Regions from separate parts of the Actinocorallia sp. B10E7 genome, predicted to be linked through region 1. Evidence: riboswitches for the same ligand, from Rfam matches in the RefSeq annotation. Region 1 holds a riboswitch; the other holds the start of a gene.
What was found. Region 1 has a riboswitch for thiamine pyrophosphate ahead of thiO (glycine oxidase ThiO). Riboswitches for the same ligand answer to the same signal wherever they lie in the genome.
Positions count from the first base shown of each region.

Region 2: linked by a shared signal. The riboswitch ahead of ABGB12_RS23285 (cytosine permease) and the one ahead of thiO (glycine oxidase ThiO) in region 1 are both predicted to bind thiamine pyrophosphate.

Region 1 covers NZ_JBDPLZ010000002.1:734,147-739,494, forward strand. The annotation lists gene pknB (Stk1 family PASTA domain-containing Ser/Thr kinase) at 1-415, opposite strand, end outside; gene ABGB12_RS08530 (thiazole synthase) at 540-1,331, opposite strand; gene thiS (sulfur carrier protein ThiS) at 1,336-1,536, opposite strand; gene thiO (glycine oxidase ThiO) at 1,533-2,651, opposite strand; TPP riboswitch at 2,642-2,747, opposite strand; gene ABGB12_RS08545 (FAD-dependent oxidoreductase) at 2,864-4,045, shown strand; gene ABGB12_RS08550 (Rv2175c family DNA-binding protein) at 4,073-4,450, shown strand; gene thiE (thiamine phosphate synthase) at 4,450-5,112, shown strand; gene ABGB12_RS08560 (hypothetical protein) at 5,120-5,287, shown strand.
Region 2 covers NZ_JBDPLZ010000006.1:332,284-337,631, forward strand. The annotation lists gene ABGB12_RS23280 (PAS domain S-box protein) at 1-85, opposite strand, end outside; gene ABGB12_RS23285 (cytosine permease) at 192-1,610, opposite strand; TPP riboswitch at 1,606-1,723, opposite strand; gene ABGB12_RS23290 (rhodanese-like domain-containing protein) at 1,762-2,097, opposite strand; gene ABGB12_RS23295 (SSI family serine proteinase inhibitor) at 2,156-2,611, shown strand; gene ABGB12_RS23300 (TetR/AcrR family transcriptional regulator) at 2,852-3,481, opposite strand; gene ABGB12_RS23305 (ArsO family NAD(P)H-dependent flavin-containing monooxygenase) at 3,692-4,774, shown strand; gene ABGB12_RS23310 (metalloregulator ArsR/SmtB family transcription factor) at 4,797-5,168, opposite strand; gene ABGB12_RS23315 (NAD(P)-binding domain-containing protein) at 5,293-5,348, shown strand, end outside.

The sequences.
Region 1 (5,348 bases):
GGATCAGGCCGGCCCGGTGCGCGGCGCCCAGCGCCGCCAGGACCGGCGCCGTGATGTCCAGGGCGTCGCGGACGGGCAGCCGGCCGCGCTCGTCCAGCAGGTCGCGCAGGGTGCGGCCGGGCAGGTACTCCATGGTGAGGTAGGTGTGCGGGCCCGAGGTGCCCTGGTCGTACACCGCCACCACGTTCGGGTGGGACAGCGCGGCCGCGGCCTTGGCCTCGCCCATGAAGCGGCGGACGAACTCCTCGTCCTGCGCCAGGTGCGGGTGCATCACCTTGAGCGCGATGGTGCGGTTCAGCCTGAGGTCCCGGCCCACGTAGACGGTGGCCATGCCGCCACGGGCGACCTTCGACTCAATGCGGTAGCGCTCGTCGAGTACCTGCCCGACGAGGGGGTCTACTGCTGTCGCGTCCACCAGGGCAGTGTAAGGGCGAAACGGACTTCTCCCCATCGCTCTGCGGGACTACCTTACGGCCGTTCCAAAACGTGATCTTTTGTGAGGGGCGGCCGCCCGCGGAGCCGCCGCAGCTCAGGGCGGGTCAGGCGCCGGTGCCGGCCAGCCCCTCGAAGGGGGAGGAGGCCTGGGCGAGGCGCCGCCGCGGGATGCGCCCGGCCAGCCGCGCCGCGCGTCCCCCCTCGACCGCGCTGCGCATCGCGGCCGCCATCAGCGCCGGACGGTGGGCGCGGGTGACGGCGGTGGCCAGCAGCACGGCGTCGCAGCCCAGCTCCATCGCCAGCGCCGCGTCGCTGGCCGTGCCGATCCCGGCGTCCAGGATCACCGGCACGCCCGCCCGCTCGACGATCAGCTCGATGTTGTGGGGGTTGCGGACGCCCAGACCGGAGCCGATGGGCGCGCCGAGCGGCATGACGGCCGCGCAGCCCGCCTGCTCCAGCCGCTGGGCCAGCACCGGGTCGTCGTTGGTGTAGGGCAGGACGACGAAGCCCTCGGCCACCAGGCGCTCGGCCGCGTCCAGCAGTTCGACGGGGTCGGGCAGCAGGGTGTGCTCGTCGGCGACGACCTCCAGCTTCACCCACTCGGTGCCGAGCGCCTCGCGGGCCAGCCGGGCGGTCATGACGGCCTCGCCCGAGGTGAAGCAGCCCGCGGTGTTGGGCAGCACGCCGATGCCGTGCCGCTCCAGCAGTTCCAGCACCGAGCCCTTCATCGAGGGGTCGACCCGGCGCATGGCGACCGTGGTCAGCTCGGTGCCGGAGGCGATCAGCGCCTCCTCCAGGACGTGCAGGCTGGGCGCTCCGCCCGTGCCCATGATGAGCCGGGATCCGAACTCGCGGCCCGCGATGACCAGCGGGCCGGACGCGTCGGTCGTGTTCACTTGTTCAGCCTCCCTGGACCGCGGTGAGGATCTCCACCCGGTCGGCGTCCCTGACGGGGGTCGTGGGCCAGGCGGCGCGCGGCACCACCTCTTCGTTCAGCGCCACCGCCACGCCCCGTTCGGCGTCGGTGACCTGCGACACGACCGCCGCGACGGTCGCGCCGTCGGGAAGGTCGCGGGCCTGGCCGTTGATGGTCACTCTCATCTGTCGTCTCCGATGGTGGCGGGCCGCGCGGGCGCGAAGCGGTCGGCGCCGAACGGGCGGACCGCCTCGGGGGGCTCCCGGCCGTCCAGCAGGTCCGCCATCGCGTCGGCGGTGAGGGGGGTGAGCAGGATGCCGTTGCGGAAGTGCCCGGTGGCCGCCAGCAGGCCCTCGGGCCCGACCGGGCCGATGATCGGGGCGTTGTCGGGGGATCCGGGCCGGAAGGAGGCGGTGACCTCCTTGAACTCCAGCTCGGTGACGCCGGGGAAGAGCGTGCGGGCGTCGCGCAGCAGCTCCCACAGGCCGCCCGCGGTGACCCGGGAGTCGAAGCCGAGTTCCTCCTGGGTCGCGCCGACGACCAGTTCGCCGTCCGGGCGCGGCACGAGGTACATCGAGAAGCCGCGCACCAGGCCCCGGGTGGCCCTGGTGAGGAAGGGGTGGGGGCTGTGCAGCCGCAGGATCTGGCCTTTCACCGGCCTCACCGGCAGGCCGGTCAGCTCCCGGGACCAGCTTCCGGCCGCCACGACGACGCGTTCGGCGGCCAGGACGTCCCCGTCCTCCAGCCGGACGCCGCGCACCCGGCCGTCCTGGACGACGAGCTCAAGGGCCCGCTTGCGCACGAGGGGGAGGTGCTCGCAGGCCGCGAGCAGCGCGCGCAGCAGCCGTCTGGGGTCGACGGAGCCGTCGTCGGGGGCGAGGATCCCGCCCCGCACGGACGGCGCGAGCATGGGTTCGAGCCTGCGGCACTCCCGGCCGGTGAGGAGTTCGGTGCGCAGCCCCAGCGAGGTCTGGAAGCGGTGCTGGTCCTGGAGGAAGGCCAGGTCGTCGGCGTCGTAGGCGACGGACAGGTTGCCCTCGCGCCGGTGGCCGATGTCGATCCCGGTGAGGTCGGCCAGTTCGGCCGCGAACCGCGGGTAGCGGTCGCGGGAGTCGACGCCGAGCCTGAGGTGGTCCTCCTCGCCGTACTGCAGTTCGCCGACGGGCGTCAGCATCCCGGCCGCCACATGGCTGGCGCCGCTTCCGGGCTCGGGGTCCACGAGGGTGACCGGCAGTCCCCGCTGGGACGCCCGCCAGGCGATGGCCAGGCCTATCGCCCCTGCGCCGATGACCACGATCACAGGTCGCTCCCTTCGCCGGCATGATCCGGATCAGGTTCTGGCGGTCGGGAGGACTGCTCCCCTCTCAGCCCGTACCGGGCTCCCGCGCTCCGTACGGAGCCCAGCGTATGCCCTGAGCAGTACCGATCAGATATCGGGCATCCTGGACATGGACGGTGACGGGGCGAAAGTTAGGGTGTCCTGCCAGGAGAACCGGGATCTCGGAGGATCACATGGAACGCGTCATCGTGGTGGGCGGTGGCCTGGCGGGTGTGCGCGCCGTGGAGGCGCTGCGGGCCAAGGGCTACGCCGGAAGGCTCACGCTGGTCGGAGCGGAGCCGCACCGGCCCTACGACCGTCCGCCGCTGTCGAAGGCCGTCCTGGCGGGCGAGCGCGAGGACACCACGGTCGACGCCTCTTGGGACTCCCTGGACTGCGAACTGCTGCTGGGGCACCGCGCGACCGGGCTGCGCGTGCAGGACCGCGTCCTGGAGACCACCGCGGGCGAACTGCCCTACGACGGGCTGGTGATCGCCACCGGAGCCGACACCGTCCGGCTTCCCGGCCCCGGCCGCCAGCACGTGATCAGGACCATCGACGACTCCCTGGAACTGCGCGGCAAGCTGGTCCCCGGCGCCCGCGTGGTGATCGTCGGCGCGGGCTGGATCGGCGCGGAGGTCGCCACGACGGCGGCGAAGCTGGGCTGCGAGGTCACCGTGCTGGAGGCCGCGCCCGCGCCTTTGGCCAACGCGCTCGGCCCGGAGCTGGGCGCGCTGACCGCCCCCTGGTACGCCGAGGCAGGGGTCCGGCTGCGCTGCGGGGTCAAGGTCGCCTCGATCGAGGAGGGCGGCGTCGCGCTGGTGGACGGGGAGTTCCTGCCGGCCGAGGCCGTCGTCGTCGGCATCGGCGTGCGGCCCTCGCTGGACTGGGTGAGCGGCCTGGAGGTCGAGAACGGCCTGGTGGTGGACGCCTCGCTGCGCACCTCCCGTCCGGAGATCGTCGCGGTCGGCGACTGCGCGGCCTGGTGGTCCAACCGGTACGGGCGCCGGCTGCGGGTGGAGCACTGGGACGCGGCGCTGAACGCCCCCGACGTCGCGGTGGCGTCGCTGCTGGGCCAGGAGGCGGTCTACGACGACCCGCCCTACTTCTGGTCCGAGCAGTTCGGGCGCATGGTCCAGTACGCGGGCCACCACCCGGGGGCCGAGCGGATGGTCTTCCGGGGCGACCCGGAGACCGACCGGTCCTGGGCGGTCTTCTGGCTCGACGGGGACCTGCTGCGAGCCGTCCTGACGGTGGCCGCGCCCCGCGACCTGATGCAGGCCCGCAGGCTCCTGACAGCGGGGACACCGGTGGACGCGGAGAAGCTCGCCGACCCCTCGGTCCCCGTCCGGAACGCGGTCCTGGCTGTTTCATAGTCCCCGCGGGATGGTAGACACGGAAACGTGACGAAGACGCACGTTGACATCGATCCGGAACTCGACTCCCTGGTGGGCGAATGGCTCACTTTCGCGGAAGCGGGGCAGGTCGCGGGAGTGCCCGCGAGCAGAGTGAAGCAGTGGGTGAAGGAGGGCAAGCTGCTGGCCGCCTACCGGCAGTCCGGAGGCGGCCCGCAGATACCGGCCGCGTTCCTGGCGGAAGGGCAGGTGGTCAAGGGCCTGCCCGGGACCCTGACGCTGCTGTCCGACGCCGGTTTCGACGAAACGGCCGCGTTGCGCTGGCTGTTCACCGGCGACGACACCCTGCCCGGCACCCCGGTCCAGGCGCTCCGCGAGAACCGGGGCACCGAGATCAGGCGCCGGGCCCAGGCCCTGGCCTTCTGATGTCGCTTCTGACGACCGACCGGGCGGTGGCGCTGCGCCGCCGCCTGGACGCGGCCCGCCTCTACCTCTGCGTGGACTCCCGGTCCGCGCAGGGGGACCTGCCGGAGTTCCTGGACGCCGTCCTGGCCGGCGGGGTGGACATCGTCCAGCTCCGCGAGAAGGGGCTGGAGGCGCGGCGCGAGATCGAGCTGCTGGGGGTGTTCCGGGAGGCCTGCGACCGGCACGGGGCGCTGCTGGCGGTCAACGACCGGGCGGACGTGGCGTTCGCGGTGAAGTCCGACGTGCTGCACCTGGGCCAGGGGGACCTGCCGGTCGAGGTGGCGCGGCACATCGTCGGCGAGGACATCCTCATCGGCCGCTCCACCCACTCGGTGGAGCAGGCGGCCGCGGCCGCCCGGGAGCCGGGCGTGGACTACTTCGCGGTGGGCCCGGTGTGGCCCACGGCGACCAAGCCGGGACGTCCGGCGGCGGGTCTGGAGCCGGTCGCCGCCTCGGTGGGGGCCACCCGGCCCTGGTTCGCCATCGGCGGGATCGACGCGGGCAACCTCGACCAGGTGATGGCGGCCGGGGCCACCCGGGTGGTGGTGGTCAGGGCCCTGACCGAGGCCCCCGACCCGGGGAAGGCGGCGCGGGAGCTGGCGGCCCGGCTGCGGGGGCGATAATGGGGGCATGAACCCCAAGTCATCCGACGAGGAGCGCCGGCCGGGGCGTCCGGCCCCGGACCGGCCGCTGCTGCCCGACCGCACGTCCGACGAGCAGGACCCGGGCTGGGGGGACTGGCGCGAGGACTCGGGCAACGACGACAGGCTGCGCGAGGACGTGCCCCCGCACTGGTGATCCCCGGCCCTTCCGGCCCGCGGGCCGGAAGAAGCGCGAAACGCCTGAGGCGATGGGCGAA
Region 2 (5,348 bases), on a different contig from region 1:
ACAGTCCCTCGTCGATGGCCACGATCGGGTCGGCCGCGCATCGGAGCACCGCGCGTGCCGTCGGGTCGGAGGCGTCCAGGCGCACGCCGTCATCGTGTCACCATTCGGCCTCCTCCACCGGCCGACTCCACGGATTGCGCATGCCCCGCCCGTGCCGGGACGGGCGGGGGACGTCCGCGGAGCGCCGGCCGTCAGGACTTCGCGGCCGCCGTCTCGCCGCGATCCAGACGGCCGATCAGGAAGGCGGCCAGGCCCGCGACCAGGAAGGACAGGAAGGAGGCGCTCATCCAGGGCTGGGGGTCGAAGTGCAGCAGGTCCCGGACGTCGGTCCAGAAGGCGCTCCACCAGGAGACGGCGCCCGGGTTGATCAGCTGGTAGACGGCGAAGCCGGCCAGCCAGGCGGCGATCATGCCCCAGCGGGAGGGCGCGTCGGGGGCGGTGTTCCAGACGCCGCGGGCGCGCAGGAAGAAGTCGGCGGCCAGGACGCCGAGCATCGGGACGAAGACCGAGCCGATCAGGCTGAGGAAACCGGCGTAGTTGCCCATGTTCAGCGCGAGCGCCAGCACGGTGATGAGGGCGCCGAGGCCGATGCTGAGGATCCGGCGGTCGACGCGCGGCAGCAGGTTCTGGATGGACAGCGCGGTCGAGTAGACGTTGGCGAACGACTGGTCGGCCTCGCGGACGACGAACACGAGGAAGAACACCGCGCCGAGCGTCACGGTGAGGAACGGCTGGTAGACGCCCTCTCCGTTGACGGCGAGCGCCAGAGCGAACAGGCCGAGGACGTAGGCGATGATCTGGGTCAGCGCGTACGCGCCGCTCGCCGCGCCGAAGGCGGCCTTCTCGCTGCGGGAGTGGCGGGTGTAGTCGGCGGCCAGCGGCACCCAGGAGATCGAGACGGCCAGGGCCGCGTCGGTGGCGATCCAGAACATGCTCCAGTCCGTGCCGAACGGCGCTCCGCCCGAGGGGCCGGGGTTGGCCGTCAGGTCGGGCAGTCCCTCGCGGAAGAACTGGATGTAGAACCAGACGAGCGCGACGGCCACCGCGACCGTCACGAACCGGCGCAGCAGCCGGACCGAGCCCAGCGGCCAGATCGTCAGGGCGGTCGTGAGCACTCCGGCGAGGAGGACGAACAGCCAGCGGGGACCTCCGCCGAACAGCTCCCTGGCCGCCTCGGAGATCACGATCAGCTCGAACGTGCCCCAGCCGACGAGCTGTGCGATGTTCAGGACCGTCGGCACGTACGACAGCCGGGCACCGAACAGGCCGCGCAGCAGCACCATCGCGGGACGTCCCGTGCGGGCTCCGGGCACCGCCGACAGGCCGAGCATGAGCCCGCCCAGGAGCGTTCCCACGATCATCGCGACGATCCCCGCCGCGATGGACAGCCGGAGCGTCCCGTCGAGGTCGGGGGCGAGCACCGTGTAGGCGCCGGAGAAGGCGAACAGGCTGACGCCGAGGTTGGCCCAGAAGGCGCTCTGGTCCCAGAAGGACAGCACCCTGGGCGCGGGCTCGTCGAGCGTCAGCGGGGCCTCGTGGGAGCCGGGGTCCGCGAGGGGCCTGTGCCCTCGGGAGGCTCCGTCGCCGTTTTCGAGCGTGGCCGAAGACATGCTTGATGCACTCTCCCTACGCCGGCATTACCCGGACAGGTTCATGCGGTCGGCGACGCTCTGGGGTCGCCCTCTCAGCCCGGCCCTCGGCCCGAGCTCCCGCGGTGGGGTTTAGATCCCCCGCATGATACTCATACGGGACGAATCGGATCTAGGCCACGTAAGGGTCTTCGCCCTGCTCCGCCACCATCGGCCTGCCATGATGGGCCCATGCCATCATCCCGCCGTCCACGTTGGAGGCCTGCCAGCCGGCGTTGTTGAGCGCCATCGTGACCTGCGCGGAGCGCCCGCCGACCCGGCAGATCACGTAGACGTCTCGGTCCTGCGGGATCTCGCCGGCCCGGTCGCGCAACTGGCTCATCGGAATGTGCACCGCGCCGGGCGCGTGCCCGGCCGTCCACTCCTCCGGTTCACGCACGTCCAGCAGATATGCGTCCGACGGCACCGCCGCGGCGTCGACGGAGGGTACGTTGTCCCCGAAACTCATCACGACTCCCATGGAACCTGTTGACCACGACCACGTCGACCCGCGCGTGAGGTGCTCCTTGTCCAGATCGGTGGCCACGGCCCTCTTCCTGACCACGGCGATCCTGGTAGCAGCCGGCGCCTGCGGCACCGAAAAGGCCGAGAGCGGGGACTCTACCGTTCCCACCTCGGCCTCCGCTCCTTCGGCCCGGGTGACCGAACTCACCATCAGCCTGAAGAAGTCCCCCGGCTCCGGCGCGCGGACCTGGACGCTGACCTGCGATCCGCCCGGCGGCACCCACCCCGAGCCGAAGAAGGCCTGCGCCCAGCTCGCCAAGCAGGGGGAGAAGGCCTTCGAGCCCATCCCCGCCGACGCCGTCTGCACCGAGATCTACGGCGGCCCCGAGCAGGGCACCGTCGAGGGCACCTGGCGGGGCATCCGCGTCCGGGCCGCCTACCAGCGCAAGGACGGCTGCGGCCTGGACCACTGGTCCAGGGTCAGCGAGCTCTTCGGCGAGCTGCCCCGCGTGCGCTGAACCACTTTCCCACAGCCGTCCACAGGTTGTCCCAGTTATCCCCAGCCCTGTGGACGCCTGTGGATACAGCCTGTGGATAACTCGCGGTGAGGTCGGAAATCCCATCTCACAGCTCGTCAAAGAGCAACAAAACCCGACATACCTCACACACTTGTCCCCTGGGGATATCCACAAGCCTTGTGGATAACTTCGCCCCGGGGATATCGGCATGCCCGCCCTCGGTCCCGCTCCGGGCGGCGGTCAGCAGCGCGGGTCGCCGTGCATGACCAGGAACGCCGCGTGCTCCACCACCGCGTCCAGGTCGTCGCCGAGCGCCCCGGACAGCCACTGGTGGGCGAGTTCCACCATCGATCCGGTGAACATCGCCGCGCTCACCACCGCCTGGCGGGGATCGGTCTCCGGACGGACCTGGGCGCTCTGCTGCAGGGCGGCGTCCATCAGCGCGGTCTGCGTGGCCTGGCGCCGCGCGGCCAGCACCGGATTGGCCCTCCCCTCCGTGAACAGCACCCGGCCCCGGCGGGGATCGGCCGAGCTGAACTCCAGCACGGCATGGATCCCGGCCCTGAGCCTCGAGACCAGGTCGCCGCCCGTTGCGGCCGACTCCACCGCCAGCAGCCGTTCGGCCAGCTCCGCCGCCACCTCGTCGTACACGGCGCCGAGCAGTTCACCGGTGTCGGCGAAGTTCTCGTAGAAGTAGCGGGCGTGCAGGCGGGCGGCCCGGCAGACGGCGCGCACCGACACCGCGGCCTCGCCCCCGGTGCCGAACAGCTCGAACGCCGCCTCCACCAGCAGGGCCCGCCGCCCGCTCCTGCGGTCGGCCGGGGAGACACCCGCCCATCGGGTGGCCGAGGAACCGCGCTCGCTCACCATCCCCTCACCCTAAACGCCCGAACGCCACCGCGAGGCGCGTCGTCCGCCCGTGCGTCCGGCCCGGCCGGACTCCACCACTGATTCGATAGACTTCGAAATACTGAAAGGCGTGCGGAGGGAGAGGATCACCATGGCGGACGCGCGTCCGAGCGCCGCACCGCGGAAGGTCCTGCGCCTGATCCGATCGGCCTGAGACAGACGGTGGAGAACATGACGAATCCCGCTCTTCGAGAGATCGACGTCCTGGTCGTCGGGGGCGGCCAGGCGGGGTCGGCGGCAGGCTTCCACCTGCGCCGCGCCGGGATCGATTTCGTGATCCTCGACGACCAGAACCGGCCAGGCGGGGCCTGGCAGCACACCTGGCCCTCACTGCGGCTGTTCTCTCCCGCCCGGTACAGCTCTCTGCCCGGCCGGATGATGCCCGCGCCCGCGGACGGCGGCTACCCGACCGCGTCCGACGCCGTCGCCTACCTCACCGACTACCAGCGCCGCTACGAGCTGCCCGTGGTCTGGCCCGTGCACGTCGACGCCGTCCACCGCGCCGACGGAGGGCTCCTCGTCCGGACCGGAGCGGGCGACTGGCACGCCAAGATCGTGATCAGCGCGACCGGCACCTGGTCCCGCCCCTACGTCCCCCACTACCCCGGCATCCGCGAGTTCGCCGGCCGCCAGCTCCACACCGCCCGCTACACCGGCCCCGAACCCTTCGCCGGACAGCGCGTCGTGATCGTCGGAGGCGGCAACTCCGCCGCTCAGCTGCTCGCCGAGATCTCCACCGTCGCCGACACCACCTGGGTCACCCTCAAGCCGCCTCGGCTGCTGCCCGACGACATCGACGGCAGGGCCCTCTTCGACCTGGCGACCCGCCGCTACCAAGCTCTCACCTCCGGCGAGGAACACGCCGGAGTCGGCGGCCTCGGCGACATCGTCGCGGTCCCTCCGGTCCGCGAAGCCCGCGACCGCGGCGTCCTCAAAGCCCACCCGATGTTCACCCGCGTCACTCCCACCGGCGTCGCCTGGCCCGACGGCACCCAGCTGGCCTGCGACGCCATCGTGTGGTGCACCGGCTTCCGCCCCGCCCTGGGCCACCTGGCCCCGCTGCGCCTGCGCGACCGCGACGGCCTCATCCCCACCGAAGGCACCCGCGCCGTCGCCGAACCCAGACTCCACCTCCTGGGCTACGGCGACTGGACCGGCCCCGCCTCCGCCACCCTCATCGGCGTCGGCCGCACCGCCCGCGACGCCGTCACCCGGATCTCCGCACAGCTCCAAGCCTCTGAGCCACTCCAGTAGGGCCGTTGAAGAGCGCGGGCCCTCAGCAACAGAACTTCAGATAGTCCTGCAGGTCGGCCAAGGCCCGGGCGGCGCGTTCCTTGTCGCCCCGGTACAGCACGGTCTTGCCGTCGCGGCGGGAGGTGACGATGCCGCCGCGCCGCAGCAGGGCCAGTTGCTGGGAGGCGGTGGACTGGCCGATCCCGGCGCGCTCGGCGATCTCGTTCACCGACAGCTCGGCGCCGTGGGCGAACAGCAGCATGATCTGCTGTCGGGTCGGGCTGGCCAGCGCCTTGAGGAAGTCGTGCGTGGCCTCCGACAGCCCGGGTGACGGCATCGCGCCGCAGTCCCCTGCCGCATCGCAGCCCGGTGCGGCCGTCTCCGTGCCCGATGGACTGGTCCTCGCTTCGGCCATGGGAGCACCTCCTGGGACAGCAGGCTAACCCGTACATCATCATATTGACATATTAGGAAATGAGAATATGTTGGGCGCATGCCGACGCGAACCGCACCCGACGTCACCGTGAAGGGCGGCTGAGATGACACAGCACTTCGATCTGATCGTCATCGGCGGCGGCCAGGCCGGGCTGGCCGC